3 regions of the Paenibacillus sp. FSL R5-0908 genome follow, and region 3 is predicted to be linked to each of the others. Evidence: predicted binding sites of a transcription regulator. Region 3 holds the regulator's gene; each other region holds the start of a gene.
The links. The regulator Rex, encoded in region 3, represses fermentation and respiration genes when NADH is low (regulators of the CRP and FNR family bind a similar motif). The targets are predictions, from matches to a motif close to TTGTGAAATATTTCACAA.

Region 1 (11,144 bases), 4.8 Mb from region 3:
AAGCACTGCAGTTGCTAATACAGAAGCAATCGGCTTATTCCATCGTGTCTTCCATCCCATAATAATATTAGTCCTCCCTATCATTTTCACATAATTTCCGTGATATTATATCACACAAACATAACCAATTATCATATAATTGTAAAAATAATATAAAACAATGTTAAATATAATAACATAAGAAGAAAGACCTAGACTTATGAATCCGTTTTTATAGGTCAAGAGTCAATAGATGCAAAAAGAACACATCTTCACCAGATGTGTCCTAAAAACAATCCTATATAAAGTCTAGAAAAGTCGAATCTATATCCGGCACTACTTTTTACCCATTTATAGCAGTAATCCCAAAACAAATTGCAGTTATTAAAGATAAGGGTGTCATCACAAGTTTTTCTTTCATGCTCCTCGACAATAAGTTCATTATAGTATTAAGCATTAAATAGACGGTAAAAAAATAACATACCCTTCTATCAAAAGGTAATCCAATTGAGATCACATTACCTGCCTGCAATAAGTACAGGATGGCAATTAGCTGTATCACTACTGAAACTCCACACGCGACTCTCATTTGTGGAGGCATAATTCTATGCCTTCCTCCCATTGCAAATTCCCCATAAGGCAGTCCCAGAGACAGCAGTACATAAAGAATCACTACTCCCAAAAAAGTAATACTTCCAATCCATGCTGATATCAAATTTTCACCTCTCCATAGTTTTTTTATCGCACATTAAATTATATGAGTGTAATGAATTATTATGGTGATCAACACAAGTAGTAGTTCATTCTCCCAAATATTTTTTTATGATGAACCAGCACAAGCAACACAAAAATATCTGAGTAATATAGAAGTAAATAGACCAATGAGGTGATCCACAAATGGCAAATACAACGAAGATTCGCAAACGTGCTGAACAGCTGAAAGGTAGACCCGTATGCATTACGTTACATGATGGGCATACGTATATAGGATGGATAACCGGCCTCGATAAGAATGGACTGACCCTTTCCAAACCGCGTAAAAATAAACACAGAAAATCAAAAAAACACTCTTCTTCCCGCTCCCGGAAAGCAAACGTATCAGGATTAATGCCCTTATTCGGCTCACTTTTCGGAATGGGTGGAGGCGCTCTAGGCTCCGCAGGAGCAGGGGCTGCCAGTTCCGGAGGCGGTGGATTTGGCGGATTTGGGGGGTTCGGAGGAATCGGCAACTTTATTGGAATGGTACAAAAAACTATGCCGGTTATGAAGATGGGCTACAATATGATTAAATCTATTTCCCCCTTCCTTAACGGGCTAAAAGGATTAATGGGATAATCAAAAGACACCCCTCAAGGTGTCTTTTATTTTTGCTCATAATCTTATCAGGTTCTTTAACAATCTGCCTGCAGATCTTAACCGTGGACGTTTTAAATGCTCCTGTACATAACGATAATTCGTCAATTCAACCTTAGCATCACTGAGGGCATAGGTAAAATCATCATCAAAGGGCAACTTATACTCCCAAACTCGCTTACTCCAGTGCGGAATATTTGCTTGCATCCATGGATCGTCTATCCCGGGATGAATATAGGTCTCACTAACGCCATCCGGCAACGAATACAGCTTAGCAATAATAGATCTTTTAAAACTTTCATACGTCTCGCCTTCCTCTTCACCAAAAGGATGCGATAGCAAATAGTCGGGAATCGGCACCCCAAACGTATCCGCCAGCCCTGCTCCAAGGGCAACTGGTCGTTCTATATTTTTCAGCGATGCCAAAAGCGGATCCTCAGCATGGATGTATCTGAAGAATCGTGAGGGCAATCCCCAGCGCGAGATTTTCCACAACGTCTGCGGAAGCAAACTGCGTCCTGTTTCCATTCCGTATAAACTACCCATGTGGTTGTCTACATGGCTAATCACTATTCCCGACTGTTTTACTCGCTCGTACTGCGCATCTATCTCCTTTAGTACGGCTTTTGTCTGCGCCCCCTGTTCGAACTCTTTTACCGTCCTATATTGATATCCGCTCTCGTCGTGAAGAGAAGTCTCTCCCGTCAGGCTCGCCCAGCGCAAAGCCTCAAATTCACTAGTCATCGTCAAGTGAAGTCCCACATTCCGTTGTTGCCTGCGACTACACCATGCAGCTGCCTCCTCAAAGCCAGGGGCCACCGCCATAATCGTTGCTGAGGATACTTTTTCCTCTTCCAGCAGATGTTTAATCGCCTGATTCATGGGGGGACTTTGTCCAAAATCATCACAATTGATGATTAATTTTTTGTTCATAGTCAGCTTCACCTCTCAAAGAGTCCATAAATGTAAATTTCATTGTGAAGGATATGACAACAGCTATGGCCAACAGACATAATGGCACCACACTTATTAAATACCTAAATGTCGCTTCAGGATTGGACCCTGGGTCATCGCCGCCTTGATAGCCAAAAATCATACCTACAATGAAAAAAGCCAACGCTGAGATTAACCCGCTTGAACGAGTAATGAATCCGCTTACAGCCGTGTAGATTCCTTCTCTTCTCAGACCTGTTTTTTCCGCATCCTCATCAATAATCTTGCCACCTACTATTGCTGGGGTCACTAGAAATCCGGCTAATCCGAAACCGACAACTACGCCAGCAGCCACACCACTTAAGAGGTCATAACCAAACCATAACGGAATTACCGATAATGCATATAAAATCAGCGATAACCGCCACGCCTTGACCCCGTCCATCTTACGAATCATCCAGTACCACACGAATACTAATGGAATGACCGAAACAAAAACAGCTGCGAGTAAAATCGATACCTGAGCCTCTGAGATATGAAGTACATATTTTGCATAAAAAGGGATCATCGAGCTTACAAGTCCATTCACCGTTTGAGCAAAAGAGTTCGAAATATTAAATACCCAAAACTTTTTATTCCGAATGGTCTCCCGAAAAGCCGGAATCAACTTCAAGGGTTCCTGCTCTGTGAGCTCCTTCTTTTCTTGGACATTCATCATACATAAAAACATAAACACTCCAAAGAGACAGGCATACACTATAGCCATATTAGAGAAACCAATAGCTGCAAAAATAATTGGAGTTAAGGCAGTACCGATTAACAAAGCTACAACTTGATAGCCTTGCTGAATCGCGGAGGCTTTTGCCCGAATACGGTCTCCACGGAAGAGCTCCGGGAGTAACGCTCCATAATTCACCCATAACACAGTGGCGACAGCCTCATAGAAAATAAGTGTGACTAGAAACCAAGTGAACAATCGATTCTCAGATAATCCGCCGGGAGGGGAGAAAACCAGTACAAATGCCAGCATGAATAACGGAATTGAGCCAAACACCCATGGTCTGCGTCGACCCAAACGAGTATCTGTGCGATCTGACCAATAGCCGAATAACGGATTGTTTACCGCATCCCAGATCAGGAAGATTGTTCTGGCTAATGTAGCAAGTCCAATGCCCAGCCCTAATTTTTCTACATAAAAGTAACTGTAAAATGAACTAAATGCCTGACTGGGAACCATCATCGCAAACATGCCTAAAGCAAAGGTGTACGGCGAATTGATCCATTTATGCTTCACTCACATACCTCCCATATGGTAAAGATCCGGTTGTAATATATTACCATACCATTGAGAGAACGCCATCAAATTTTTCCTTCATAGAATCTATGGATAAAAAAAGAGGCTCCGCAGACCATCAACAAGTGGCTGCGGAGCTTTTTCACAACTAGACTATAAAACATCCTTCAGCTTGCTCCGGCTCTGAACATCCAGGGCTAGATAATCTCGGATTTCGCATCTTTTTCCATTGATATCCGTAAGAATGATTCGTTTATGACTTGGATACTGCATATGCTCGTGCAGGTTCCGCATAACGATCCGGGTCTGGCCCAGATTTGTTTGCAGCTCCCAAATCCACATATCCGCTTTTTGCTTAATAGAATCAATGCGGGTTACAACCGGGAGAAAATACCGCAGCCGGAGCTCTGTGTCCACTTCCACCCGACTTTCTTCATCGAGCTGATCAATGTCACGAATGACTCCGATCTCTTCACTCTTGGAGTTACGAACTGAAATATACTCCGTGGTATATTGGAATGGAAATATACGAAAAAGAATTAATTCCTCATAGACTTGACCCTCCACTACTCCTTGAAACACGCCACCTTGACTGCGGCTAAAAGAGATTGCACCCGGTTCAAGAATGTTAATCTCATAGGGATCTTTAGGATTCAATTCCCCGTTAACAAGATTCGGATCACTCATGCATCTCAACCCCCTTAATCTGCGACATTTCCTTCTGTGCCTCAACTAGCTTGAAGTAAGCACCTTCTGCTGCAAGCAATTCCTCATGTGTACCCACTTCAATGATCTTCCCGCGTTCAAGCACTACAAGCCGGTTCGCATTTCTTAGCGTGGATAATCGATGGGCAATCGCGAATGTCGTTCTGCCTTTTACCAGTCGCGAGATCGCTTCTTGAATTTGCCGCTCGGTCACTGTATCTACAGAAGCCGTTGCTTCATCTAGGATTAGAATTCGTGGATCGTGAATTATTGCTCGGGCAATAGACACTCGCTGCTTCTCTCCACCGGACAATTTATGGCCACGTTCTCCGACTCTGGTATCATAGCCATCCGGCAATTGAACGATAAAATCATGGGCATTGGCGATTTTTGCAGCACGCATGATTTCTAATTCCGTAGCGTCCGGTTTAGAATAGGCAATATTCTCAGCAATCGTTCCGTCAAATAGAAACGTCTCCTGCAGCACTACACCGATCTGACTACGCAGATCTGACTGGCTGATATTTCGGATGTCCACACCATCGATGGTAATGGTTCCCTCATCTGTGTCATAGAAGCGGCAGATCATATTAATGAACGTCGACTTACCAGCACCTGAATGTCCGACCAGACCAATCATCTCGCCCGCACCCACTTTTAAATTCACGTTCTTGAGCACAGGATGATGTTTTTCATATCCATAAGTAACCCGCTTAAACTCAACCTCACCATTTACGCGGCCGATGGCTGCTGGATTTACTGTATCAGGCACATCTGACGGTGTATCCATAATCTCAAAGACCCGATCTGCTGCTGAAATCGCATGGCTGGCCCAGTTGATCATTTGGCTCACCCACTGCAAAGGTCCGAGAAGCATCCCAAGGTAGGTCACCAAAGCGATTAGCGTACCGATGGATAATTGACCCTCTATCACCGTTTTTCCGCCATAAAACCAAATTAATAACGTACCCACACCAGCAACCAACGCAAAAGCAGGAAACATCCCCTGCCATAAACCTTCGATCCGAATATTATGCCGCACCAGCTCCTTATTGGCGACCGTATAACGTGACATCTCTGTTGTTTCCTGGCCGAATGCTTTGACTACACGAATCCCCTGCAAAGAATCGCCAACCAAAGCGTTTAATCTAAAAATAGATCTCCACTGCTGGTACCAACGTCTGCCAATCATCGGCCATAACACAGTCGACAGCACCACCATAAGCGGCATAGGCAGCATAGCAAGCAGCGTCAGCTTCCAATCCATACTGAACATAATAGTGAAAATAGCGATTACCCGCAGCGATTCACCCGAGACCCAGATTACACCGTCAGTCATAAATTGCCGCATCGCCTCTGAATCATTATTCACCCGTCCAATAAATTGCGAAGATTGTCTTCGGTCGAAAAAAGATAACGATAATTTCATCAAGGAATGATACACATCATGACGAAGATCACCCATGATTTTGGAACCAATCCATACCCCTATAAGTCCACGTACAGTCTGCATTAAAGTAATTACTAAGGACGTGGCCGCTAGCCCGATCACAATCCATAGAAGCGTTGAGCCCATATCCTTTTCTGTCAACACATTATCAACGATCATCTTCGTCAAAAAAGGTGGAACAAGCTCTACCAATGTAGTAAAAATCAACATAATCGCCGCAGCGATCATTTGGATCTTATAAGGCTTGGCGTAGCTCAGCATCCGAAATAGAACCTTGCCGTTACTCTTGCACACCGGACAAGCTTGCGAATCTTCCGGCAGTGGATTGCGGCATTTTGGACAATTCCTTGGAAACTCTTTTTCAGAAGCGGTTGGCCGTTCCTCTCCTTTAGCTACAGCGCCAATTAATTTAGCAGCAAAACCAAATATAGAGGTAAGTGATGCTGTATAACGTATAAGTATAATAGGCCCCTCTTGGGTATCCACAAGCAACGAGCCGCCGCCTACCCCGCCTACTACCCGGGCATCGGTAATATTCGAGACTAGAAGCTTTGAGACCAGTTTCCCGTCCGTCCCCCAAACGGAAACCTCCTTCTCAGTCAATACAAGCCACTGCTCACCGAATTGCCCATCCTTCATTAAATCAGATACAGAGTGAAATAAAGGTTGTTCTGTAAGCTGTATTTCTATAGACTTGGGAAGTTTATCAATAGATGTCATACATTTCTCCCCTTTCTTTACCCACCTATTTACTCACATATATTTACAGTGGTAAAGATGAAAAAATGATTATAATTGTTTTGTATGGTTATTTAAACAAATAAAAAGACACCTCAAAAGGTGTCTTTTTGTATTACTTCCTATGGTACTGGCTATACGCTTATTTCAAAGCTTTCCATACCCAGTTCTCTACTTCTGGCAAATCAATACCCTCTTCACGAATGAATTGGTGATGTTTCTTAACGATAGCATCCATTTCATCTGCGATCGCTTTATAGTCATTAGCATTAGGCAAGCTCAGAACAGCTTCCTTCGCCAAGTCAAAGCGGTCCATTTGATTCAATACGCGCATATCGAATGGTGTTGTGATATCGCCATTCTCGCGATATCCGTGTACGTGCAGGTTATGGTTATGGCGATCAAAGAACAAGTCTTTAATCAGGCCTTCATATCCGTGGAAAGCGAAGATAACTGGTTTATCTTTTGTGAAAAATTGATCAAACTCTTCGTCAGATAAGCCACGCGGATCTAATTTTTGACTTCTCAGTTTCAACAAGTCTACCACGTTAATATATCTAATCTTAAGGTTCGGCAGTTTTTCATGCAGGATAGAGATGGCAGCCAAGCTTTCGATAGTGGGTTCTGTACCTGCAGAAGCAAAGACAACATCAGGCTCTCCACCTTGATCGGTGCTTGCCCAGTCAATAATCTTCAGTCCTTTATCCACCAGCTCTTGTGCTTCATCCGCACTGAACCATTGTGGGCGAGGATGTTTGGAAGAAACAATCAAGTTAATTTTTTGACGGTCATTTAAGACGGTGTCAAAGACAGCCAGCAAGGAGTTGGCATCAGCCGGCAAATACTCACGGATAAATTCTGGTTTTTTATCAGCCAAGTGACCTAGCAAACCTGGATCTTGGTGAGTATAACCATTGTGGTCTTGTTGGAATACAGTTGAAGTTGCTACCACATTCAATGATGGAATATCCGCACGCCAGCTTTGATCTGTTGCTTTACGCAGCCATTTGAAATGCTGAGTAATCATCGAATCCACGACACGTAAGAAAGCTTCATAGCTTGCAAAGAAACCATGGCGACCTGTCAATACGTAACCTTCAAGCAAACCTTCCGCCTGATGTTCAGACAACTGGGAATCGATAACACGGCCATAAGAAGCTAGGAATTCATCATTCGGTTCAATCACTTGATCCAACCATTGACGTTTCGTTACTTCAAAGACAGGTCCCAGACGGTTGGACATTGTTTCATCCGGTCCGAAAATTCTGAAATTGCGGTTCTCTTCGTTCAGAGAGATAACATCTTTCATGTATTTACCCAGAACGGCCATATCTTGTGCTATTACTTCACCTGGTTTGGAATTATCAAGTGCGAACTTACGGAAATTCGGTAAGTTTAGATCTTTAATTTGGTTGCCAGCATTAGTAACTGGGTTCATTCCCATACGTCTGTCGCCAGTTGGCAGAATCTCAGCAAGTTCAGCGTTCAGTCGACCATTGTCATCAAATAATTCTTCTGGTCTATAGCTGTTCATCCACTCCAATAACGCTGGAGCATGTTTCATATTCTTTTGATCCACTGGAATCGGCACCTGATGGGCACGGAACGAGTTCTCATTCGGAACACCATCCCATTGCTTTGGACCCGTCCAGCCCTTAGGAGAACGGAAGACCAACATTGGCCAAACCGGACGCGTAAGGTCATTGTTGTCACGTGCATTCTTTTGAATCGCTTCAATTCTTTCAACGATGGTATCAAGCACCTTAGCCATTTCTGGATGCATTAGATCAGGATTTTCGCCTTCAACGAAGAACGGTTCCCAACCCATACCTTTAAAGTATGAAGTAATTTCTTCTTTGGATTGACGAGACAGAATCGTTGGGTTACTGATTTTGAAACCATTTAAGTGCAAGATCGGCAGAACTGCACCATCAGTAACTGGATTGATGAACCGGTTGGAGAACCATGAAGCTGCTAATGGGCCAGTTTCAGCCTCTCCATCACCAATAACAACAGCGGAGATTAAATCTGGATTATCCAGAATTGCACCTACACCGTGGGATAGAGAATAACCTAATTCGCCACCTTCGTGAATCGATCCAGGTGTTTCAGGGGCAGCATGGGAAGCAACTCCACCCGGGAAAGAGAATTGTTTGAACAATTTCTTCAGTCCTGGGATATCTTGTGTGATTTCCGGATAAATTTCAGTATAGCTACCATCGAGATAGGAGTTCGAAACCATGACCTGACCGCCATGACCAGGACCCTCGATATAGAACATATTCAAATCATATTTAGTAATGACCCGATTCAAATGGGCATAAATAAAGTTCTGGCCAGGAATAGTTCCCCAGTGTCCAATTGGCTTAATCTTTACGTCTGCTTCTTTCAACGGTTCTCTTAACAACGGATTATCTTTCAAATACAGTTGACCTACAGAGATGTAATTAGTTGCGCGCCAGTATGCATCAAGCTTCTCTAAATAAGTTTTTGATGAGTAATCAACATCCATGGATAATACCATTTCTTCCACTCCCCAAAATTTTTTCTGTGTCTGCATTGCCGTAATTTCTTCCACAAGTACATCATACCGCCGCGAAAAATTAATTCAACCTTTTCAACAAATGATACGGTCCAATTTTGTGAAAATATGAACATAGTATGAAAAACGGTGTCAATTGTCTGTAAAAATACGTCAATATTAATATATATGTAAAAATATGGTCTGTAGTTTGCAGGGATATTTGCTACTTGTCCTTCATCTATTTTGCACAAAATAAAAAAAAAAAGACCGAGAAAAATTCCCCAGTCTTACTTTTAATGAACGGACACAAAGGTATTAAATTTTAAGTATTTATAGTGGAAGCGCATATGGGAGAATTCAAATGGCGTGCCATTATCTAAAAAGAAAATCCCTTCCATAATGCTTACTGGCTCATTCGCCTGCAAATGCAGCAACTCTTGATCCGTAGCCTCAGAGGGTTCTGCGGATATCGATAAAAAGGATTTGGTTACCGCCAGATTTCGTGAATCCTCCAAATAATTAAAGATAGATCCTTCAATAATGGTCTGATTTAAATTCTGTACAATTTTGATTGGGATATAACCTGTTTCAATCATAAAGGGTTCATCATCAAAAAGACGCAAGCGAACGATTTTGTAAACAAAATCATGCGGGCCTAAAAACAGATCCCGTTGCAAATCTTCCGTTGGTGGAATGACCTCGAATTTCAAAACTTTAATCTTTGGCTTCTTCCCATTCATTTGAAAATTGTCGGTGACACCTAAATTAGAACCTTCGTAGTTAAAAATAGATTCATTTTTTATGTATAAAGGATTTATAAATGTCCCTGAGCCACGCTTTTTAAAAATAATGCCGGCATTTGCCATTTTAGTCAGAGCACTTTTAATAGAACTACGACTCACTTGATAAGTTTCACTAAGCGTTCGTTCATCCGGTAATTTCATGTCGGGAAACTGCCCAGCAAAAATTTTCATTTTTAAGTCATCAATAATTTGCTTGTAGACAAACTGTGTCATGAAGTACTCCTTTTCAGGTCGATACAAGTTTTATTTCAACCTTTACTATAACATAATAACCAGACGTTTATAATCTATCCGGCCAGCTTATTTACGTCGGCGATTTGTCATGCGATTGTACATCACTAAACCGGCAATGACCATGCCCAGCGTCCCCATACTACTTGCTGATTCAGCCTGCATACCAAACAAAATACACAGGTTAGTGACCAAGCTTTTTGTAAGTACAGCAACAATAATTAACATCAACGGGCGCCAAATGTTGTATCTTCTCATCCAGGCAACACTCCTAATCCAATTTTCTCAAACTATTGATCGATTTCATCTATTATATCACAAGATAGTAACCGCATTCATTTCCTATAACCGTAAAGGATTCGAAGCCGACGAGCATTTTTTACTTCCCCCTATCTTTTTCTGTATTCTAGCCTAGCGAAGCGACGTCTATGCGTCATATTCGGTTTCAACTCCTCAGCTCTTCCTATCCGTCAATTACGCCTTTATTCGACTTTTGGTCTGGACTTATCCATTTTCACGGATTATAATAACGAATGCACACCAAAAGACGAACATTAAGGCGGAAATCATGAGAAATTATATGCAAATATTCCTAGGCACTTCATTTTCTAGCCTATCCCCAAAAGAAATTCAAATTTTAAAGGACCATCTCTTCTGTATCAATTCGGATGGGATGATAGAAATGATTGTTGCACCGGAGCACCCCGACTATCAACCCTTGCTTGATGCTTATCAAGGTCAGGACAATTTTCATGTATTAGCTGAAGGCCAGTATTTTTTGCCCGGCTTTATCGACCTGCATGTACACGCGCCACAATGGGCTCAATCTGGAACTGCATTAGATATCCCGCTCTATGATTGGCTAAATACTTATACCTTCCCACTGGAGTCTAAATTCTCAGACCTGGCTTTTGCAAAAAAAGTCTACGATGACGTGGTTGGTACTTTGCTCGCAAACGGAACAACTACAGCACTTTATTTTGCAACGGTGCATAAAGAGGCCAGTTTATTATTAGCTAAAATATGTGCGGAAAAAGGGCAACGTGGACTCGTTGGAAAAGTGGTTATGGACGATCCGCAGGGAAATCCTGAGAATTACCGCGACTCCGACACCCACACCGCACTAGTGGATAC
Region 2 (11,144 bases), 270 kb from region 3:
AGCTGCCAAACTTACTAGCGGCGCTATGAACGTTGATAAATGTGCGGTTAACCCAGCAATCGTTGGACAATCCGCAGTGAAAATTGCTGAAATGTGCGGTATTCAAGTTCCTGCCGGCACTAAGATTCTGGTAGCAGAACTTGAAGGTGTAGGCACTAAATATCCATTGTCCGCTGAAAAATTGAGTCCTGTGCTTGCTTGCTACAAAGTTAAAAACGCAGATCAAGGTATCGAACGCGCAGCACAAGTTGTTGAATTTGGTGGTATGGGCCACAGTTCGGCTATCCACTCCAACAACGAAGAAGTAATCATGAAGTTCTCCAACCGTCTGCAAACAGGACGTATTCTCGTTAACTCGCCTTCCACTCATGGTGCGATCGGCGATATCTATAACACTAACATCCCTTCGTTGACGCTGGGCTGCGGATCTTATGGTCGTAACTCCGTGTCGCAAAACGTTACAGCAATCAATTTGATCAACGTGAAAAGGGTGAATCGTCGTACCGTGAATATGCAATGGTTTAAAGTACCTGACAAGATCTATTTCGAAAAAGGCGCTACACAGTACCTGACCAAAATGCCTGATATCACACGTGTCGCAATTATCACTGACCCAATGATGGTTAAGCTTGGATATGTTGAGAGAGTTGAACATTATCTGCGTCAACGCCAAACTCCTGTAGCGATCGAAGTGTTCTCGGAAGTTGAACCAGATCCATCGACAACTACAGTTGAAAAAGGTACAGCAATGATGAACAGATTCCAACCGGACTGCATCATCGCACTTGGTGGTGGTTCCCCAATGGATGCTGCAAAAGGAATGTGGTTATTCTATGAACATCCAGACGCAGACTTTAACGGTCTGAAACAAAAATTCATGGATATCCGTAAACGGGTTTACAAATTTCCTAAACTTGGAAACAAAGCTAAGTTTGTAGCGATTCCAACTACTTCGGGTACAGGTTCGGAAGTAACATCTTTCGCAGTTATTACCGATAAAACAACTGAACAACATACTAAATATCCTTTGGCTGACTATGAGCTAACTCCAGACGTAGCTATCATTGATCCAGAGTTTGTATATAGCTTGCCAAAAACTGCTGTAGCTGATACAGGTATGGACGTATTGACACATGCTATCGAAGCTTATGTATCTGTTATGGCGAGTGACTACACTGATGGTCTGGCAATTAAAGCAATCCAATTGGTATTCCAATACCTTGAAAAATCGGCGCTTGAAGGCGACAGAGTTGCCCGCGAGAAAATGCATAACGCATCAACACTTGCTGGTATGGCCTTTGCTAATGCTTTCCTGGGTATTAACCACAGTTTGGCGCATAAATGGGGCGGTCAATATCACACTGCTCACGGTCGTACTAATGCGATCCTTATGCCACACGTTATTCGTTACAATGCTAAGAAACCTACGAAGTTCGCTTCGTTCCCTAAATATTCACACTTCGTAGCTGACGAGCGTTATGCAGAAATCGCCCGCATTCTGGGATTGCCAGCTCGCACAACTGAAGAAGGTGTAACTAGCCTGATCAATGCTATTCGCGACATGAACAAAAAACTGGGTATCGAAGAATCCTTCCAACAATTGGGCTTTGATCCTAAGGATTTTGAATCCCGTGTAGATTACTTGGCTGACCGTGCATTTGAAGATCAATGTACAACTGCCAATCCTAAGCTGCCACTGGTATCTGAACTTGCAGATGTATACCGTAATGCTTTCTACGGAAGATTTGATAATTAATATTTGGTTAAGTAGATAATAGGATGGTTGTGGATTAGATATAAGTGACAAATATCACCCGAAAGGTGATATTTGTCACAGTCTATTTATAGAAAATAAACTAAAATGTTTATATAAACAACGGTCCCATCCATGGAACAATGATTGTGAATTTTCGAACAACCATATCTTTCTTGGGATCACGAGACACGGGATCAACCTTCAAGCCCGCGATCTCTACAAATATTATAAATATAGATGGAGGGATTTAGCATGTCGGTGATTGAAAAAGATGTACAAGAAGTGAAATCCGGTTGGAGAAGTTTTACAAAAGGTAAATGGTCCAGAAAAGTTGACGTTAACAACTTTATCGCAAGCAACATTAAGCCTTATGAGGGAAATGAAGAATTCCTCGTAGGACCTACTAGTAACACAACTGAACTGTGGAAGATTATTTCCCAATTGAGCAAGGAAGAAAGAGAAAGAGGCGGCGTATGGGATGTTTCCCTAGATACTGTCTCCACAATTACTTCACATGCTCCAGGCTACATTGACAAAGACAAGGAACAAATTGTAGGTGTGCAGACTGACGCTCCTTTCAAACGTTCCATCCAGCCATTCGGCGGGATCAAGATGATGGTTGATGCTACGAAGGCTTATGGCTTCGAGCTTCCACAAAACATCGTTGACATGTTTACGAACATTCGCAAAACGCATAACCAAGGCGTATTTGATGCATATACACCAGACATGAGAGCTGTGCGTAAATCCGGCGTAATTACAGGTCTTCCTGATGCTTACGGCCGCGGACGCATCATCGGCGACTATCGCCGCATTGCTCTGTACGGTATTGATTTCCTCATTAAAGACAAAAAACAACAACAAACTGAGCTTGAAGTTGATTCCATGACTGAAGATATCATTCGTTTGCGTGAAGAGCTGTCCGAGCAAATTCGTGCACTTGGCGAATTGAAAGAAATGGCAGCCGCTCATGGTATGGATATTTCCAGACCAGCGACCAACTTCAAAGAAGCTACTCAATGGGTATACTTCGGGTATCTTGCAGCAGTTAAAGAGCAAAATGGTGCAGCGATGTCCCTAGGCCGTGTGTCTTCTTTCTTGGACATCTATGCAGAACGCGATATTGCTGAAGGTACTTTGACTGAAGAACAAGTACAAGAAATCGTCGATCATTTCGTAATGAAACTGCGTATCGTGAAATTCTTGCGTACACCTGACTATAATGATCTGTTCTCCGGCGACCCAACATGGGTAACTGAATCCATCGGTGGTATGGCTGAAGACGGAACAACTCGTGTTACCAAGAACAGCTTCCGTTTCTTGAACACCCTGTACAACTTGGGTCCAGCTCCGGAACCAAACTTAACTGTACTGTGGTCCGAAAAATTGCCTGAAGCCTTCAAAAAATATTGTGCCAAGGTTTCCATCGAAACTAGTGCAATTCAGTATGAAAATGACGATGTAATGCGTCCATACTGGGGTGAAGATTATGCAATTGCTTGCTGCGTATCTCCAATGCGTATCGGTAAACAAATGCAGTTCTTCGGCGCTCGTGCCAACCTGGCAAAAGCATTGCTGTATGCTATCAATGGTGGTATAGACGAAAAATCCGGAGCACAAGTTGGACCGGAATTCCCAGCGATCACTTCTGAATATCTGGATTATGACGAAGTAATGAAACGTTTCAAACCGATGATGGAGTGGTTGGCTAAGACTTATGTTAACACTTTGAACATCATTCACTATATGCATGACAAATATTCTTACGAACGTATCGAAATGGCGCTGCATGACCGTGACATTCTGCGTACGATGGCTTGTGGTATTGCTGGGCTGTCCGTTGCAGCTGACTCACTAAGCGCAATTAAATACGCCAAAGTAAAACCTATTCGTAACGAACAAGGTATTGCGATCGACTTCGAAACCGAAGGCGAATTCCCTTGCTACGGTAACAATGACGATGCTGTAGACAGCATCGCAGTTGAATTGGTTGAAACCTTCATGACTATGATCCGTAAAAACAAAACATATCGTGATTCTGTGCCGACTCAATCGGTACTGACCATTACTTCGAATGTAGTGTACGGTAAGAAGACAGGTACTACACCTGACGGACGTAAGAAAGGTGAACCTTTCGCACCAGGTGCTAACCCAATGCACGGACGTGACAAGAAAGGCGCCTTGGCTTCCCTGAACTCTGTAGCTAAACTGCCTTACTCCGATGCACAAGATGGTATCTCTAACACATTCTCCATCGTACCTAAGGCACTTGGTAAAGACGAGGATTCCCGTAAGTCTAACCTGGTACACATGATGGATGGATACTTCCATAACAACGCTCAGCATCTGAATGTTAACGTATTTAACCGTGAACAGCTGATGGACGCTATGGAGCACCCAGAGAACTATCCACAATTGACTATCCGTGTATCCGGTTATGCAGTTAACTTCATCAAGCTGACTCGTGAACAACAAATGGATGTAATCAACCGTACATTCCACGGTTCGATGTAATTTGTTCCTGTCATGAAGATCTTTGAATTAGTACTACATTGAAATAATTGCAAGGAAGATACCGCCCTTGTCTCAAGGGCGGTAATATCTTGTTTGAGAATTGTTAAAATTTTAAATTTTATTGCCGCGATATAGGGATATGACAGTCTCAAGGACAGGGAGCTTCATCGTTGAAAAAGGGACTGTTAGTCTGGCGTGGCGAAAGGATGACATCCTATGATTAAAGGTCGCATACACTCTTTGGAAACCTTTGGAACCGTTGATGGACCTGGTATTCGATTTGTCTTATTTATGCAAGGCTGCTTGCTGAAATGTCAGTATTGCCATAACCCTGATACTTGGGCTTTAGATGAAGGTAAAGAAATGACTCTAGAAGAAGTACTTTCGGAGATCGAGCCATATATAAACTACTATCGTTCATCCGGTGGCGGGTTAACTGTATCCGGTGGAGAACCAACCTTGCAGGCGCAATTTGTAAAGCAGTTATTCACGGAAGTGAAGAAGCGTTGGAATCTGCACACCACTTTAGATAGTAATGGCTACAACGAAGGTGACAAGATTAATGACTTATTGGACGTTACAGATTTGGTTATGCTTGATCTGAAGCATATTGATGAAGAAGCGCATATCAAGTTAACCGGTAAATCCAATGATCGAACTTTGAAGCTTGCACGCTGGCTCTCAGACCATAATCGTAAGATGTGGATCCGACATGTATATGTTCCTGGTATTCATGATCGTGAAGAGGATCTCATTAACTTAGGTCGTTATATTGGAACCTTAAATGGCGTCGAGAAATTCGAAATCTTACCTTATCATCAGATGGGTATCTATAAATGGGAAATGCTCGGCAAAGCTTATGAACTGGATGGAGTGCCTTCTCCAACAGAAGAAGAAGTGCAACGGGCATATCGCTTGGTCGAAGAAGGTCGTAAGCAAACGGCATTGGTATAATAGATAGCTATTTTTAAGAGAGACCGTACCCTCAGTGGTTGATCACTGAAGGTGCGTTTTTTTGTTATGAGGAAGTAAAAAAGGGAGGGGATAAAGCTCCCTTGAGGGGGAATTTTATACTATTCCTAATAAAGACATGCTATAGTTACACGTGGTTAATGGGGTAGATAATAAATGAATATGTCAGGTAATATGACTAATTAGATATTTTCATTACATGTTTTAAAGAAAAACAAAGTTTTGTGATGAAAAAAACAAATACATAAAGTGAATTAACATTTTTGTGTTAGATAATATAACTTATTATGTAGTTGATTCCGCTTACATTAGAGATTTTTATCCCTATAGTGGATGAATCTTAACCTTACGATAATGAAGTCTGTTTTCTATAATAAGAAGTGTAAAGCACATCAATATATAGGGAGGGTCACAAGAAATGAAAAAAAGTATGACTTTGCTATTGTCCCTGATTTTCGTATCATCAGCTTTACTGACTGGTTGCGGAGGCAACAACAATGAGTCTTCTAACAAAGGAGATGGAAACGCTACCGCGACGAACTCAGCCGCTACAAATGCTCCAGCAACAGAAGAACCGGTAAATAACGAGCCATTTGAAATGACGATTCGTCACACTCAAATCGGTGCAGACAAGCAGAAACGTCTGGCTATTCTCGAAGAAGTAGTTAACAAGGTACAAGAGGATGTACCGGGTCTCACCTTTAAACTCGATGGGGTAGATTCAGATGTAAACCGTAAAGAAAAATTGCGTGGCGAAATGGCTGCCGGTAATCCACCGGAAATCTTCGATCTGTTCGGTAGCCCTGACTCCAAGATCTATGCTAAAGAAGGTAAATTACTTGACCTGACTCCAATTCTTGAGGAACTTGGAATTAAGGATAAATTCTCAAATCTGGATCCTTTCACTTATGAAGGAAAAATCTATGGATTGCCAATCGGTGGTTCTGGTGAAGGCTTCTTCTATAACAAAGAATACTATACAAGCAAGGGCTGGAAGGCTCCAACAACATTTGCTGAATTGGAACAACAATTGGCTGATATCAAGGCTGATGGAAAAGTACCTTTGGCTGGTGCATCCAAAGCTGGTTGGGTACCACTTATGTTAGCTAACCACCTGTGGTCACGTTATGCAGGTCCGGATGTAACTGCTAAATTTGCAACAGGCGAAGCTAAATGGTCTGATCCAAATGTAGTAAAAGGATTTGCGAAATACAAAGAATGGGTTGATAAAGGCTACTTCAAAAAAGGCGAACTTGGCTTTGAATATGCTGAATACACAACACAATTCACTAGTGGTGAAGCGATCCTGCTGTATGATGGTACTTGGAAATCCTCCGTATTTAAAACGGGTCAATCTGGCGAAGGTTTGATCGGTAAAGTTGGATTCTTCAATATCCCAGCAGTTGAAGGCGGAGCGGGTGACCAAACTGCATTGATGCGCGATGTGAACAATGGTTATGGTTTCTCTGCATCTGCTGAAAAAGATCCACGTCAATTGGCTGCTGTGAAATCATTTATTAAAAACTTATTTAATGAAGAAATGCAATTGCGCGGACTTGTTGAAGATGGTGTATTGCCAGCAATGAAGATTGACCAAAACGTATTGAATGAGAATATTACTGATGATCTGATGAGCGAAATCGTAGGTGTACTTAACAACTCACAATCTTCGTTCCCAGCATTTGACTCTCTTGTTCAAGCTGATGTAACTACAGAAATCAGTAACATTCAAATTCAAAAACTGATTGGCGATCAGACGACTCCTGAGAAAATGGGCGAAGCTTTGCAAAAGGTACAAGAAGAAGCAAACGCAGCAGTTGAATAAATAGCTGCAAACTGAATGTACCCTGGTGCTAAATCCAGGGTGCATTTTTAAAATCAAAGAAAATATGTGTTTGCACTTGATCTGAAGCATTCACTATTCGCCAGATGTCAAAGCAACCGGAGGTAGTCATGAATAAAGCATTAAGAAATCCAGTGGTATTTTTCCTTTTCGTTCTTCCAGCATTGATATTGTTCACGATGTTTTTCATTTACCCCATTTTTAGTTCTATTTATTACAGCTTTACTAGTTGGAACGGTGTATCGGAGACGGTTAAATCAGCCGGATTAAGTAATTATGAGAAAGCGCTGGGAGATGAACGATTCTGGATATCTGTTAAAAACAACGGTTGGTTTATTCTTTTCTCCGTATGTATACAGGTACCGTTGATCGTATTCTTTTCATTATTGATTTCTAATGTGAAAAAGTTAAAGGGCTTATATAAGACAGCAGTCTTTATGCCTTCCATTATGTCTACAGCGGTTATCGGTATTCTCTGGGGGTTTATCTATGAGCCCAATATTGGACTTTTTAATAAGCTCCTTAGTCTAGTAGGAATTAATCCTATTTACTGGCTGTCAGATGAAAGATTTGCAATGCTTTCTATTTTGTTAACGAATGCTTGGCAGTGGACTGGATTTTATATCGTTATGGTGCTAGCTGCGATTCTAGCTATTCCTGGTGAATTGGATGAAGCTGCAGCCATTGACGGCGCAACTGGATTTCAACGCGCTACTCGTATCACGCTTCCTCTAATCGTACCGATCATCTCGGTTGTAATTATGCTATCGATTGCTGGAGCAATGAAAGCTGCGGATATCGTCATCGTTATGACTAAGGGGGGACCTGCAGGTTCAACCGATGTAATGGCAACATACATGATTAAATATGCGATCACGAACTTTAAGTATGGATACGGAAATGCCATCGCTGTCCTGATCTTTGCGTTTACACTGGTGGTTACAGTCCTTTATCAGCTGCTGATTGCACGTCGTACAGAAAGGATTGAATACTGATGCCACGCGCCCTGAAAAAGAGTCTGCCACATATTGCCCTTTTATTCTATTTGTTAGTGATCCTGTTTCCTTTCCTATTCGTATTATTCTCATCTGTGAAAAAGGATAATAATGAGATTGCGCTTAATCCTTTTGGCATCCCAAAGGAATTCGTCTTCAATAACTACGTGGAAGCTTGGGTAAATGCCAAGATTAGTACTTACTTTTTCAACAGTTTGTACATTTCGATCCTTGCCTCTGTAGTGTCCATTCTGCTTGCGTCTATGTTTGCTTTTGCGGTTACGCGGATGCGACAGGGAAAATGGAATACTATTTTGTTCTCACTGGTTTTAGTAGGAATGCTCATTCCGAATAATGCTTTAATGCTGCCGATTTATACGATTGTACGTAAGTTAGGAATACTGAACACCCACTGGGCGTTGATCATTCCTTATATCGCCAACGCGATTCCATTTACCATCATTATTTTAGCAGCATTTATGCGAAATTTACCTAGAGAAATAGAAGAAGCTGCGGTCATGGATGGCTTGAAGGCACCGGGTATCTTTGCTAGAATTATTGTACCTCTAACGGTTCCGGCTATGGTTACGGTATTCATTGTTAATTTCCTGGGAAATTGGAACGAGTTCTTGCTAGCTAACTACTTCCTGTCGAATGACGAGCTGCGAACGCTTCCAGTAGGTATGGTCCAATTCCGTGATCAATACCAGATGAACTATGCACAAATGTCAGCCGGTATCGTCTTCAGCGTACTGCCGGTAATTATCATTTATGCTATTCTGCAGGAGAAAATTATTGAAGGTGTAACAGCGGGCGGCGTAAAAGGATAACTTTATTCTCAGTCAGGAGCACTAGCCGATGAATTTGCGCTATAAATTATTTACGGCATTTTTGGGCCTGATTATCATTCCTTTATTTATTCTAGGCATGCTTATGTTTTTTGTGACTTATAATTCTATTGAAAAAAAGTACAGCCAGCAGTCGGAATACTCACTTAAAGCGATTAGCTACAGTATTTCTAATGTATTAAAAGATATGGATAACGTTACAGACAACGGAATTGCTACCTCGGTATTTCATATGGCCCTTAGTGCAGATGATCCTAACAACCAGGATTTGACTGATGCTGAGCAACTGAATCTTAATGCGAGCCAGCGCAATTTCCGTAGTCTGTTGTTTAATCATCCATCGATCAGCTATGCATTTTTGTACAATTTTAACGGTAGAGGTAACTCTGAAATCGTGTCGCTTTTTAACAAGGAAAATTTCCGAACACTACCCTATGATACATTCAAAAAAAGTGATTTGTACCAGGAAGTTATGGACTTGAATGGTGTGCCGAAATGGCTGGCTCCTCACGAGTATCCCGAGCTTACGGGTACTGAACCTGTGTTTACACAAATTCGGCTAGTGAAGGAATTGAGCTTCTTTCAAAACATAGGTATCCTAGTTGTGCAGATCAAGAATTGGGAGTTCGAATCCATATTTCGCAATCTAAAAATTGGGGATAGCAATCAGGATGTATCCTTTATGCTTGTAAATGATGATGGAATGATTCTTTTTGACCCAGATCAAAAGCTGGATGGACAGGACTTCCAGTCTTTCGCGGATAAAGAGATTACCTTTAAAAAAGGGTTTCAGAGTTTCAAAACAGAGTACAACGGGGAGAAAAGCATTCTTTCCATGTATCACTTGAAGGACTATCCATGGAGTCTGGTATCTGTGACTTCTTGGGATACGCTGTCTCACGAAGTTACAGTATTTGCTCGCTGGTTCGTCGCTGTGATTTTCCTTTGCTTATTGGCAGCTGTGATCTTCAATTTATTTTTTATGAACCGGATTACCGGCGGCATCGCTGTCATTGTTCGTTTTATGCGCCGGGTTGAAGACGGAGATCTGACCACTAGGGTAGAAGTTAAAGGAAATGATGAGCTAACGCTGCTTGCTAAGGGTTTTAATGATCTTATGGATAAAATCAATGGGTTGTTTAACAGAATTCATGTGGAGCAGCGTCGCAAGAATCAAGCTGAGATGCGTGTTCTGCAGGCACAGATTAAACCACATTTTTTATTCAATACATTAGAATCAATCAATGTTCTCGCTATACAGAATGAAGGCAAAAAAGTTAGTGAGATGGTCTATAGGCTGGCCAGTATTTTGCGAATCAGCATTCAGGATCGGGAAGAGATTACACTGGATGAAGAAGTTAAACATTTGCGCAATTATTTGGATATACAAAAATTCCGCTTTGAAGATTTGTTCGAATACGAGATCGATATTCCGAATGAATTGATGAGTTGCGGTATCCTTAAACTCACTTTACAACCGCTTGTAGAGAATAGCATTCAACATGGATTTGAGGGCATTGATTACAAAGGTCATGTTTCTGTGAAAGTTTGGGAGAAGCAGGGGGATTTGATTTTACGTATTGAAGATAATGGTATTGGTATTACACCTTCTCAGTTGGCTATTTTTCAATATATTGTGAATGATCCTGTAGAGCAAGAAGTTAAGGTTGAACGGGATAACCGGATGAATCTTGAACGCAGAGGTCTTGGTATTCGCAGTGTAGCAGATCGCATCCGCATTGAATACGGTGACAGGTACGGAATATTTATCTGTTCTAGTCCAGGTCATGGTACTATTATCCAATGTGTCATACCTAAATACGAGCAGGGGGAAGATCATTATGCTAAAAGTATTATTGGTTGATGACGAAGCCCCAATTCTGAATAATCTGAACAGGGTGTTACCTTGGCAGGAGATGGGGATGGAGGTTGTCGGTATGGCGCGAAGCGGGATGGATGCTTTGCGTATTGCCGAGGAGAAACAGCCTGATCTTGTGTTATGTGATATCCGTATGCCAGTGATGGACGGGTTAACTTTTATCGGTAAGTTGCGGGAGATGGGATTGGATAGCGAGGTGCTGCTTCTTACCGGGTATCAGGAGTTTGATTATGCACGGGAAGCGATTCGGCTAGGTGTTAAAGAGTATATTTGTAAGCCGATACATTATGAAGAGCTTGGCAATAAGGTACGGGAGATTGGGGCTAAGATCCGTAGT
Region 3 (11,144 bases):
CCCTTCCACTTGTCTGAAGGAGAGCAGATGAATCAGCAGCATCGCTTCACTTCCGCTTAAATTCAGCTTCCGGTAATACTTCAGTAAAGCGTAAGGTATGACGGCCATTCCGTTCTCCAGACCGAAGGAGACGCCTTCGCTCCAGGTACTCCATGTCTTGCCGTCCATGTGCTTCCCCCTTTGTTCAAATCCTAAGAACTTATGGGTAGAGGCGGTACAGTGTACGTGGGAATGGAATAGTCTCACGTACATGGTCAAGACCACAGATCCAAGCTACAGTACGCTCAAGCCCAAGTCCAAAACCGGAGTGAGGTACAGATCCGTAAGTACGCAGATCCATGTACCATTTATAAGAATCCATAGAAAGATTGTGCTCTTTATAACGCTCTTCAAGCAGCGCAGGATCATCGATCCGCTGTGAACCCCCAATAATCTCTCCATAACCTTCAGGAGCGATCATATCAGCACACAGTACGACTTCAGGACGATTTGGATCAGGCTTCATGTAGAACGCTTTGAATGAAGCAGGATAATGAGTAATAAATACAGGTTTATCGTATGCTTCAGCGATTGCTGTTTCATGAGGTGCACCGAAATCATCACCCCAAGCAATATCTTCAAAGCCTTTATCATTCAAGAACTTGATTGCATCGTCATAAGTAATGCGTGGGAATGGTGCTTTGATATTCTCCAGCTTGGAAATATCGCGGCCTACCGCTTCCAACTCCGCACGGCAATTCTTCAATACGGATTGCACTACGAAGCTAATAAACTCTTCCTGAACCTTCAAGCTTTCTTCATGATCTGTGAAGGCCATTTCCGGCTCGATCATCCAGAACTCGATCAAGTGGCGACGAGTTTTTGATTTCTCCGCACGGAAGGTTGGTCCAAAGGAATATACACGGCCCAGTGCCATAGCTGCAGCTTCCATGTATAACTGTCCGCTTTGGGTCAGGTAAGCATCCTCATCGAAGTATTTCGTGTGGAACAAGTTAGTAGTTCCCTCTGCTGACGTTGGCGTCAGAATCGGAGGATCCACCTTTGTAAATCCGCTCTCGTTGAAGAACTGTTGGATTGCCCGGATAATCTCCGCACGAATAACAAGAACAGCCCGCTGCTTCGAGGCACGGAGCCAGAGGTGACGGTGATCCATCAAGAAATCAACGCCATGCTCTTTCGGAGTAATTGGATAATTCTCTGTAAGGTGCAGAACTTCAATTCCGGTAACAGTCATTTCAAAACCGGATTGACTGCGAGGCTCCTCACGAATAATACCGGTCACATACAATGAGCTTTCCTGTGTAAGGCTCTTAGCTGCATCCCATACCTCTTCAGGCACTTCTGATTTCACTACAACTCCCTGAATATAACCTGTACCATCGCGAAGCTGCAGGAACTGAATTTTACCACTGGAGCGCTTGTTGTTTACCCAACAACCGATAACAACACTTTCTCCAACATGTTCATTCACGTTCTTGATTACACTCTTGTTAGCCATGCCTTCAATCTCTCCTCTAATTTAGCCGTTAATTCCTTGCACAATACGGTTTGTATCACGTGCGATGACAAGCTCTTCGTTAGTCGGAACTACAAGCACCTGCACTTTGGAATCTACCGTAGAGATACGACGCGGGTCACCGGAGCGAACTTTGTTAGCTTCAACATCCAACTCAATACCCAGGAACGTAAGGTTATTTAGCAATTTCTCACGTAGCAATGAAGCATTTTCACCAACACCAGCAGTGAATACGATAGCATCTACACCGTTCATAGCAGCCGCATAAGAACCGATATACTTGCGCAAGCGGTACTCATACATTTCAAAAGCTAGCGTGGAATTAGGCTCACCTTTTTCCATACCCTCAATAATATCACGCATATCACTGCTTACGCCCGAAATTGCTAGGAGTCCACTATGTTTGTTCAACATGGAGTTAACTTCGCCCACGGACAATTCTTCCTTGTTCATTACGTAAGGAACAATTGCTGGATCAAGATCACCACTGCGAGTACCCATCATCAAACCTTCCAGAGGAGTCATACCCATCGAAGTATCCACAGATACTCCATCTTGAACAGCAGTTACACTACCTCCGTTACCGATATGACAAGTAATGATCTTCAGATCTTCCAACGGACGCTCCAAGTACTCCGCAGCAGCTTTGCTTACGAAGTCGTGTGATGTACCGTGTGCGCCATAACGACGAACTTTATATTTATTGTACAGTACTCTAGGAATCGCGTACATATACGCTTTTTCAGGCATTGTTTGGTGGAATGCAGTATCGAATACAACAACCTGCGGTACACCCGGCATATTTACTTCAGAAGCCGTAATCCCCATCATTGCTGCTGGGTTATGCAGGGGTGCAAGGTCAAACAATTGACGAATTTTAGTCTTGGCATCAGCGTCCACAAGTGCGGAAGCTTTGAAGAATTCACCACCGTGTACTACACGGTGACCCACAGCATTGATTTCTTTAATGGATTCAATAACACCATGCTCTTTATCCGTTAGGCAAGCTAGAACTTTACGAATCGCTGTGTTATGCTCCAAAATTTCACTTACTTCTGTTACTTCAGGTTTACCAGTAGGTTTATGGTTCAGAATGGAGGAATCCATCCCGATACGTTCCACCAAACCTTTAGCCAAAACGGATTCATCAGCCATATTGTACAATTGATATTTTAAAGAAGAACTACCGGAGTTAATTACTAGAATATTCATATACGGTCACCATCCTTGTCGTACTGGAAGAAGCCTTCGCCTGATTTCATACCCAATTGTCCTGCACGCACCATCTTCTTAAGGATCGTGGAAGGACGATATTTCAGCTCACCATATTCACGGAACATATTTTCGAGTGCAGCAAGAACCGAATCCAGACCGAATCTGTCAGCCATTTCAAGCGGTCCATATTGGAATTGATAACCAATACGCATAGCATCGTCAATATCCTGTGCAGAGGCAACGCCCTCTTGCAGCACATGCATAGCTTCATTGATAAACAAGCAAATGAGGCGTGATGTTACAAATCCTGGGGATTCATAAATCATTACACCTTTTTTCTCAACAATTTCATCAACAAAGGATTTTGTATCTTCAAAAGTAGCATCTGAAGTTTTCAGACCGCGTACAATTTCAACAAGATCCACTTTAGCTACAGGGTATATGAAATGCATTCCGATCACGCGTTCCGGATACATTGTAGAACTTGCAAGTTCAGTCAAGCTAAGTGTTGACGTATTGCTGGCAAGAATAATGTGGTTTGGACATACTTGATCCAGTTGATTCAATATTTTTTTCTTTTCTTCTAAATCCTCAACGATTGTTTCGATAACCATGTCACAGGAGCTCAGCTCTGCGAAATGTGTCACTTTTTGAATGCGGCTAAGAATCAGCTTCTTCTCAGCTTGAGTGATCGCCCATTTCTCCAGTTGCTTATCTAGACTTGTCTCGATCATTTCGTAGGAGTAGTCCAGTTTCTCAGGGGTTTTCTCCACCAGCAATACATCCAGGCCCTTGGCTGCCAGCATTTCGGCAATCCCTTGTCCCATTGTGCCACCGCCGATGACACCAATTTTCTTGAAATTCATAAAAAAGTCTCCATCCTTTCAGGTATCTATACTTTTGTATTGTACCTTGTCTGTCGCAAAAATTTATAAAGCCCGACATATAATGATATCTTAGCATGCCTGAAAAGTAAAAAAAAATAACCAGCATAAATATTTATGCTGGTAAACGCACGCTGTCACGAAATTGACATCGAAATTGCTCTCCAGAGAGCACTTCTTCCTTCATTAAAATGTCAAGGGAGTAATCAAATACATTTCGTTGCTTTTCAAGGTGGTCGTGAGTACGTACCATCAACTCATCCAATATTTTACTATTTTCCTTCATAAGCTCTTCAGTGGTAACCATTTCCAGCTTGGCGATACCCAACGAAGTCAATCCGGATTTCATCATGGTTTCGACAATATTCAGGGCCTGATCAAAATCACCACGTGAACCTGTGCTTCGTCCGCCATAATACATTTCTTCTGCAGCCGCTCCACCAAGTGCGATCATAATCTGATCTTCTAAATAATCCTTGGTGTACAGATACTGCTCTTGCTGAGGATTGTGACGTACATAACCAAGGGCTTGCCCCCGCGGAGTCAACGTAACCTGACTAACACTTCCCGGACGCAGCAGCTCTGCCATAATGGCATGTCCCAATTCGTGAATCGCCACACGTTTTTTCTCTTCGTGGTTAGTTTCTCTGTCCGTTTTTTCCCCCATCATAACCTTGTCAATCGCCATCGACAGATGCCGCTGCTCAACCTCTGTCAATTCCTCACGCATCATATAAATTGCTGCCTCATTCATAACACTTTCGAGCTGAGCACCGGAAAAACCATAGGCTTCTTCGGAAATTTTGTCGAGGTTCACATTTGCATGAAGCGGCTTATTTTTGGCATGCAATTCGAGAATCGATTTGCGGCCTTTTTTATCAGGCATGTCCACTTGAATATGACGGTCAAACCGGCCAGGACGCAGCAATGCTGAATCAAGCATTTCTTTTCGGTTAGTGGCTGCTACCAGCAAAATACGCGGTGTTTCGTTGTTATAGATCCCGTCCATCTCGGTCAACAGCTGATTCAAGGTCTGATCATATTCTCGCTGCTGTCCGCCTTCACGCTTACCGCCAATTACGTCAATTTCATCTATGAAAATAATAGCGCTTTGCTTATTTTCCTTAAGGGCGCGGGTACGGGCATCCTTAAACAAATCGCGGATACGGCCGGCACCGACACCTACGTACATTTCTACAAACTCACTGCCTGATGCTGCTACAAATACAGAGTTCGTATAATGTGCTGCTGCTCTAGCCATAAGGGTCTTACCTGTTCCTGGAGGGCCTGTAAGCAGAATCCCTTTCAAAGGCCGAATCCCGAATTTGCTGATTTCCTCATGCCGGATCAAAAAATCCAACGCTTCACGCAGCTCCTGCTTTGCATTGTCTTGCCCGCCAATTTCTTCAAAAGTAAGCTTTGAAGGTCCATCCTTCTTGCGTTTCTTCCCGGCACCTGCATTTACCGCAAGTCCGCCTCTTAAATGAGCAATGATAAGTAAAGCCGTGAGCATCCCAGCAGCAATTACAATCGGGAATATATTAATGCCTAGAAAAGCCATAAAAATAAACAAAACAGGAACAAATCCGATTAGAATTTCTTTAAGGTATTTAGGCATTATTCCATACCCCCAATGTCGCAGGTTTACGCGGCAAAATAATAAATTTGCTTTCTTTTCCATTACTCAAGCTTACATAGACATTATTGTCGTCAATTTCTGTTGAGGCTATCACATTTTTATATTGCGGATATTGCACTTTGAGTCCATCAAGTTCTGTGGGTATAAGTGTATATTTACGGCTCTCCATGGCTTCAGCTACAGAGAACATCGCTTTATCCCAGTATTCATCCAGCAGTTCACTGGAGTTCTGTTCTACATCAAGTTTTAGTGTACGTCCATCAATCATCGATTTTCCTTCTTGGGAGACGTACTGAACCAGTTCACGTAATTTCGTGCCTGGCTGGAGATCAAGTTTCAAAGTGACCTCATTGCGGTTAATACTGATATGAGAATTATTGACGCCCTCATATTGAGATACAATCTTCTGAAGTGGTTCCTGCATTGCAAACTGACGATACAAAAAGAAGCCACCAAACAATAGAGTAGCCGACAGTAGAGACGTTATCAGCACAGGTACAAGACGTAATTTCAAGAAACGTCCTCCTCTCAAAGATGACAAAATATAAAGCTCAGTATAATAATTTATAGCTACTTGAGAGCTCATCAGAGAGACTGAAGTCTCTTATTGCTGTTCTAATTACAAGTAGTAGTATATCACAGGTGTATATACTAATTTCAAAATAAATGTGAATATATTTAAAATTTAATTTTTTAAATATTTCCATCAATACCAAATATATTCCTCACTTTCGACAAAATCGGCCTTGATTTTTAATCAATCAGCCTATTTTTGTGTGTGAATTTAAGAGAATATTCGGTGATAACCACCCATTCAGTATATCACTTAGTATATCACTTTTGTACATCAAATAAATGTAAACAAGCGAACTTATACTAAGTTCGCTTGTTTACTATGCCACCCTTAATTTCCTTATGTTCAGCTTAACTTTTAGGTAAACTGTAACCTTCGCCCATTCGGGACCCATCCGAAAAGCGATAAAATTGATAATAATACCGACCGCTCTGTTTATAAAAAAGCTGCCAAGCATACTCTCCGTTATATACTCCCGGCAGCAAGCGTTCAATCGTTATGTCCGGAAGATCAGCTTTGATAATGCCGCGTATTTGGGCTTCCGAGGTTCCTTTACTTAGTTCCTCAGCAAACACTGCATCGTCGCCTTCAGCAAATTTTCCATCTACCGTAAAGCGGACCCAGGTCATAAGAGCAGTCCCGGCTTCATTTTTCCCTGTTAATACCCAGTACACTGCATTTTCATCCCAAACCGATTTTTGTGCTTTGGTTACCTCTGTTAGACCCGCTCTGGTTTTGGCAACATCCTTAGCGATATCACGCTCGTTCCATTGATCTTTCATAATATAGGCATAGAACTGGATAAGTCCAAACCCCAGGAGCAGAATCAGAACTGACCCCAGGAGGATCCATTTTTTCCTTTTCTTCAAGGTACAGCTCCCTTTCTAGTAATATATCTTTTTTGATTATATAACACACCCGCGTGTTTATCCAAAATTTCATAATTTTCTAGCTTTCCCAGCCTTAAAAATGCACAAAAGGCCGCAACTTTTGCTAAAAGCAAAAAGTCGCAGCCTATTATTTATTCGTTATTCTCCAGACTTAACGCTTCAATAAACCTTCGAAGGCTTCTTGCGCTTTACGCCGGATAGCTTCCTCATCCAGGGTTAAGCATTGTCCATGCTTGATGACCTGTTTACCATTCACCCACACATGCTCAACATCCTTAGCGCTAGCAGAGTAAACTGCATGAGACAACAGATCTGTGTGTGGCAGCAAATGCGGCTGATCGATATCAATAGCAATGAAATCAGCTTTCATCCCTACAGCAAGTCTGCCTACATTATTTAAAAAGATGGACTGCGCGCCATATTCTGTAGCCATACGCAGAGCCTCTGGAGCTGGAACAGCCGTTGGATCACCGCTGACACCCTTATGAATGAGAGCTGCAAGCCGCATCTCTTCAAACATATCCAAGTTATTGTTGCTTGCCGCGCCATCCGTGCCAAGAGACACCTTCACACCAGCTTTTAGAAGATCAGTAACCCGAGCCACTCCGCTAGCCAGCTTCAAATTACTGCCCGGATTATGAGATACACCCACATTATGGCGAGCCAAGATCTCAATCTCTTCATCATTTAAATGAACACCATGTGCAACTATCGAGGGACGTGTGAACATTCCAAGCTTCTCTAAGTGAGCTACAGGACGCAACCCGTAATCCGCCACATTTTGTTCCACTTCACGTTTCGTTTCGGACATATGCGTATGCATCGGTAAATCCAGATCATGCGCTGCCTGCACGAACTTAACCAGGAAGTCCGGAGGGCAAGTATAAGGGGCATGTGGCGAGATCATAGTAGTAATTCTACCGTCAGCCTTTCCATGCCAGTTACGGGCAAAAGAAATCGCTTCCGCAAGCTTGTGATTCTGTACATCCTCTGGACATAACCCTATCACACCACGCATCAATACGGAACGGATACCTGATAACTCAGCTACCTCGGCTACTCGGTCCATATGATCATACATATCGAGGAAGGTCGTAGTTCCACCCTTCAGCATTTCCAATACAGATAAGGAGGTTCCCCAGTATACATCATCACCGGTGAACTTTTCCTCCATCGGCCACATCTTCTCCTGAAGCCACACTTGTAGCGCTAAATCATCTCCATATCCACGCAGCAAAGACATCGCCGCATGACCATGTGTGTTTACAAGTCCAGGCATGAACAGCAGACGGCTGCCATCAACCACTTGCACTCCAGCTTCCATCTGAGGCTCTTCTTTTCCTATGTAAGTGATTAAATCATCTTCAATAGTCATATATCCACTCAGAACCGGCTCATCCGTTCCCGGAGTCAGAAAATACCCGCCCTTAATTATCGTTTTATTGTTGTTCATGTTCGCTTTCTTCCTTTCCATCCCGCAAGTAATAAGCAAGACTTTGCAGATCAGTTGTAAAATCAGCTGCATGCACCCGGATATTCGGTGGTGTCTTCAGAATCACAGGGGCAAAGTTCAAAATCGCTTCAATCCCAGAAGAAATGAGAATATCTGCTACATTTTGAGCTTCTGAATCAGGTACGGTAATAATGGCAATGCGAATACCTTGCTCACGAATCGTGCTGCCTAGTTCATCCATCGGTTGCACAGTAAGGGAGTTGATCTTACGTCCAACCTTAGGAGCGTACGAATCAAATATAGCCGTGATTTTCATAGTATCTTTAAGATATGCATTGTAATTAGACAAGGCATGTCCGAGATTACCTGCTCCAACTAAAGCTACATTAAGCTGTTGATCCAGCTTCAGGATATGACGGATTTTCTCAATAAGATACGTTACATCGTAGCCGATACCTTTTCTGCCGAAGTCACCAAAATATGCTAAATCCTTACGAATCTGTGCGGGATTAAGATCAAGCTTTTGTCCAAGTTCCTGAGAGGAAACTGTTAATATTTCGCGATTCTGGAGATCATTCAAAAAACGCAAGTACACAGGCAGTCTGCGAACAACGGCTTCTGATATTTTATCCGATTTCATATTTTTCCTCCTAAAAATAATAATGTTCTTGTGTAAATCCATATTCAAACGTCTACCTCTCCTTACTAAGGGCGGTACTGTAACAGACCGCCCTTAAGGATAAGGAGGAGCTAAACTGAAGACGAGCGTTTTAAGAAGCGCCGCCATCCTCTAGCCATTCCGCTATGCGGGGGACCATTTGATCAGTAAGCATATGCTCCATTTTGGGACCAGGCAATGAATAAAGGAAATACTTTCCGTAATGAGATTCAATAACCCTTGTATCATAAACAATAACTATTCCGCGATCCTGCGCCGTGCGAACCAGTCTTCCGAATCCCTGCTTAAAACGAATAACCGCTTGAGGAACAGATAATTTCATGAACGGATTCTTCTTCTGGGCCTGCAATAACTCCGACTTCGCTTCCGCCAACGGGTGATTCGGCGGTTGAAACGGAAGTCTCACGATGGCCAGGCAAGTCAGTGCTTCACCTGGAATATCTACACCTTCCCAGAAGCTGCTCGTCCCCAGCAGAACGGATGCTGCACTGTCCTGAAAGCGGCGGATCAGCTTACTCCGGCTGCCACCTTCCACGCCTTGACCAAGCACCGTAATCTCTTGTGAGGCCAAAGCCTCTTTAAGCGGATCATATACCTGACGCAGCATTTTATAAGAAGTAAACAGAACCAGCATCCGCCCACGTGTTGTTTTAGCAGCTTCCGATAATGACTGTACGAGTGTATCGACAAATCGAGCATCGCCCACACTGCCCTTCACACTAGGAAAATCACGCGGTATAACTAACAGTGCCTGCTCACGATACTTAAAGGGAGATGGAAGGAGTGAGGTCATTAGACGTCCCTCTTCCGCAGCTTCGTTAAGTCCGAGATTATCAATCATAAATTGAAAAGATTTATCTACAGACAGCGTCGCCGAGGTAAGCACGATGCTTTTTTTCTTATCGAAGAACAACTCTTTAAGCTGGCTGCTAACATCCACAGGGACGGCATACAGCTGTAGTGATTTGCTGCGGTAATTTCCATTTGCCTCCAGCCAATATACTACATTATCGTCATTCAGCCCCATAAAGAATCTTACTTGCTCACGAATGGAAGCCAAATCCTTAAATAAACCGCTAATATCAGTAACAAGACTGTCTGCTGAGGATTGGCTTTCCTGGTCACGCATCTCGTTAAGCATTTTATCACCCTTACGGATGATGTCGCTTAACGTCAGATTCATAGTGTTCTCTAGCGCAACTAATTCATCCCAATCCTTCGGCTTACGGGCGGGAAGCAACCGCATAACCAGTTGTCCCGCTTCCCCCGCCCCTGCATCACTGCGTTCCGGCAAAAGGCTGAACAGCTTGTCGCTGAGTGCATCCCAGGTTTCTTTGACGGTAAGCAGATCCGGGTAAATCCGATCGATGACTCCGCTCCATTCTGAAGCCTCTTCACTGCCTGACGACTGTAATATCTGGCGCAGAGCAGGAAGCTGTCCGTTTCGGCTATCTTTATACAGTCGCGATAACGTGTGTGCCACAGTGAAATGCTTCATATGCATGCCAAGATGTTTACCAGCCACATCTTCTAAATGATGTGCTTCATCAATGACAAGATGCTCGTAAGCCGGAAGCAGCTGGTGCCCAGCCTTAACATCTGCGAATAGCTTAGAGTGGTTTGTAATGACCACGTCAGCAATCCCAGCTTCATGCTTAGCCCTATGATAATAACATTTGCGGAACCACGGACAGGAACGGCCCAGACAGGAGTCGGTATCGCTTGCCACCGTCTCCCAGAAATCACCACCCCGGCCGCTTAAATTCAGCTCTTCATCATCCCCTGATTCACTTTGAGTGAGCCATACGATCATCTGAGCGGCAGTAAGCGCATCTTCCCTTGGGCTTATAAAGTCCTTTTTATTAATTTTATGCTCAAACTTACGCAGACACAAATAATGTCCTCTTCCCTTAAAAATAGCAGCTTTAAACGGAAAAGGAACTACCTGCGTTAACAAAGGGATATCCCGCTCGCGCAATTGGTCCTGCAGATTAATAGTATGAGTGCTGACCATGACTTTTTCATTGGTGCGAACGCTTTGATAAATGGCAGGCAACAAATAACCGAGCGATTTACCGGTTCCTGTGCCCGCTTCGATCAGTAGGTGTTTGTCTTCGGCAAGTGCCGTCATCACCTCATTGATCATAATATCCTGAGCTTCCCGGCTTTCATACTGCGGTAATGTGTCTTTAAGTCGTTTGGTTACTTCGTCCATATAATCAGTAAAAGATAAATTCGCTAGCGGATTCTCAGCATGCTCATCTCTAGGTGGCGCTAACTCCGTCCAGTCTCCT

Region 1: the regulator Rex is predicted to act here: its motif matches at 9,093-9,110, upstream of MKZ09_RS01120 (phosphoketolase family protein).
Region 2: the regulator Rex is predicted to act here: its motif matches at 1,901-1,918, upstream of pflB (formate C-acetyltransferase).

What each region holds. Positions count from the first base shown of each region.
Region 1 is NZ_JBBOUV010000001.1:227,057-238,200, reverse strand. Features, by position in the region: gene MKZ09_RS01150 (bifunctional 2',3'-cyclic-nucleotide 2'-phosphodiesterase/3'-nucleotidase) at 1-60, opposite strand, end outside; gene MKZ09_RS01145 (hypothetical protein) at 877-1,314, shown strand; gene MKZ09_RS01140 (polysaccharide deacetylase family protein) at 1,351-2,265, opposite strand; gene MKZ09_RS01135 (MFS transporter) at 2,237-3,559, opposite strand; gene MKZ09_RS01130 (DUF1854 domain-containing protein) at 3,713-4,246, opposite strand; gene MKZ09_RS01125 (ABC transporter ATP-binding protein) at 4,239-6,434, opposite strand; gene MKZ09_RS01120 (phosphoketolase family protein) at 6,595-9,012, opposite strand; gene MKZ09_RS01115 (GntR family transcriptional regulator) at 9,270-9,992, opposite strand; gene MKZ09_RS01110 (hypothetical protein) at 10,080-10,268, opposite strand; gene guaD (guanine deaminase) at 10,579-11,144, shown strand, end outside.
Region 2 is NZ_JBBOUV010000001.1:5,334,801-5,345,944, reverse strand. Features, by position in the region: gene adhE (bifunctional acetaldehyde-CoA/alcohol dehydrogenase) at 1-1,756, shown strand, start outside; gene pflB (formate C-acetyltransferase) at 2,009-4,270, shown strand; gene pflA (pyruvate formate-lyase-activating protein) at 4,487-5,224, shown strand; gene MKZ09_RS24340 (extracellular solute-binding protein) at 5,661-7,067, shown strand; gene MKZ09_RS24335 (carbohydrate ABC transporter permease) at 7,196-8,080, shown strand; gene MKZ09_RS24330 (carbohydrate ABC transporter permease) at 8,080-8,910, shown strand; gene MKZ09_RS24325 (cache domain-containing sensor histidine kinase) at 8,939-10,792, shown strand; gene MKZ09_RS24320 (response regulator transcription factor) at 10,770-11,144, shown strand, end outside.
Region 3 is NZ_JBBOUV010000001.1:5,068,176-5,079,319, forward strand. Features, by position in the region: gene MKZ09_RS23050 (DnaD domain-containing protein) at 1-168, opposite strand, end outside; gene asnS (asparagine--tRNA ligase) at 200-1,498, opposite strand; gene MKZ09_RS23060 (acetate/propionate family kinase) at 1,520-2,728, opposite strand; gene MKZ09_RS23065 (3-hydroxyacyl-CoA dehydrogenase family protein) at 2,725-3,597, opposite strand; gene MKZ09_RS23070 (AAA family ATPase) at 3,731-5,233, opposite strand; gene MKZ09_RS23075 (hypothetical protein) at 5,226-5,768, opposite strand; gene MKZ09_RS23080 (cell wall elongation regulator TseB-like domain-containing protein) at 6,179-6,697, opposite strand; gene MKZ09_RS23085 (amidohydrolase) at 6,870-8,171, opposite strand; gene MKZ09_RS23090 (redox-sensing transcriptional repressor Rex) at 8,158-8,811, opposite strand; gene dinG (ATP-dependent DNA helicase DinG) at 8,942-11,144, opposite strand, start outside.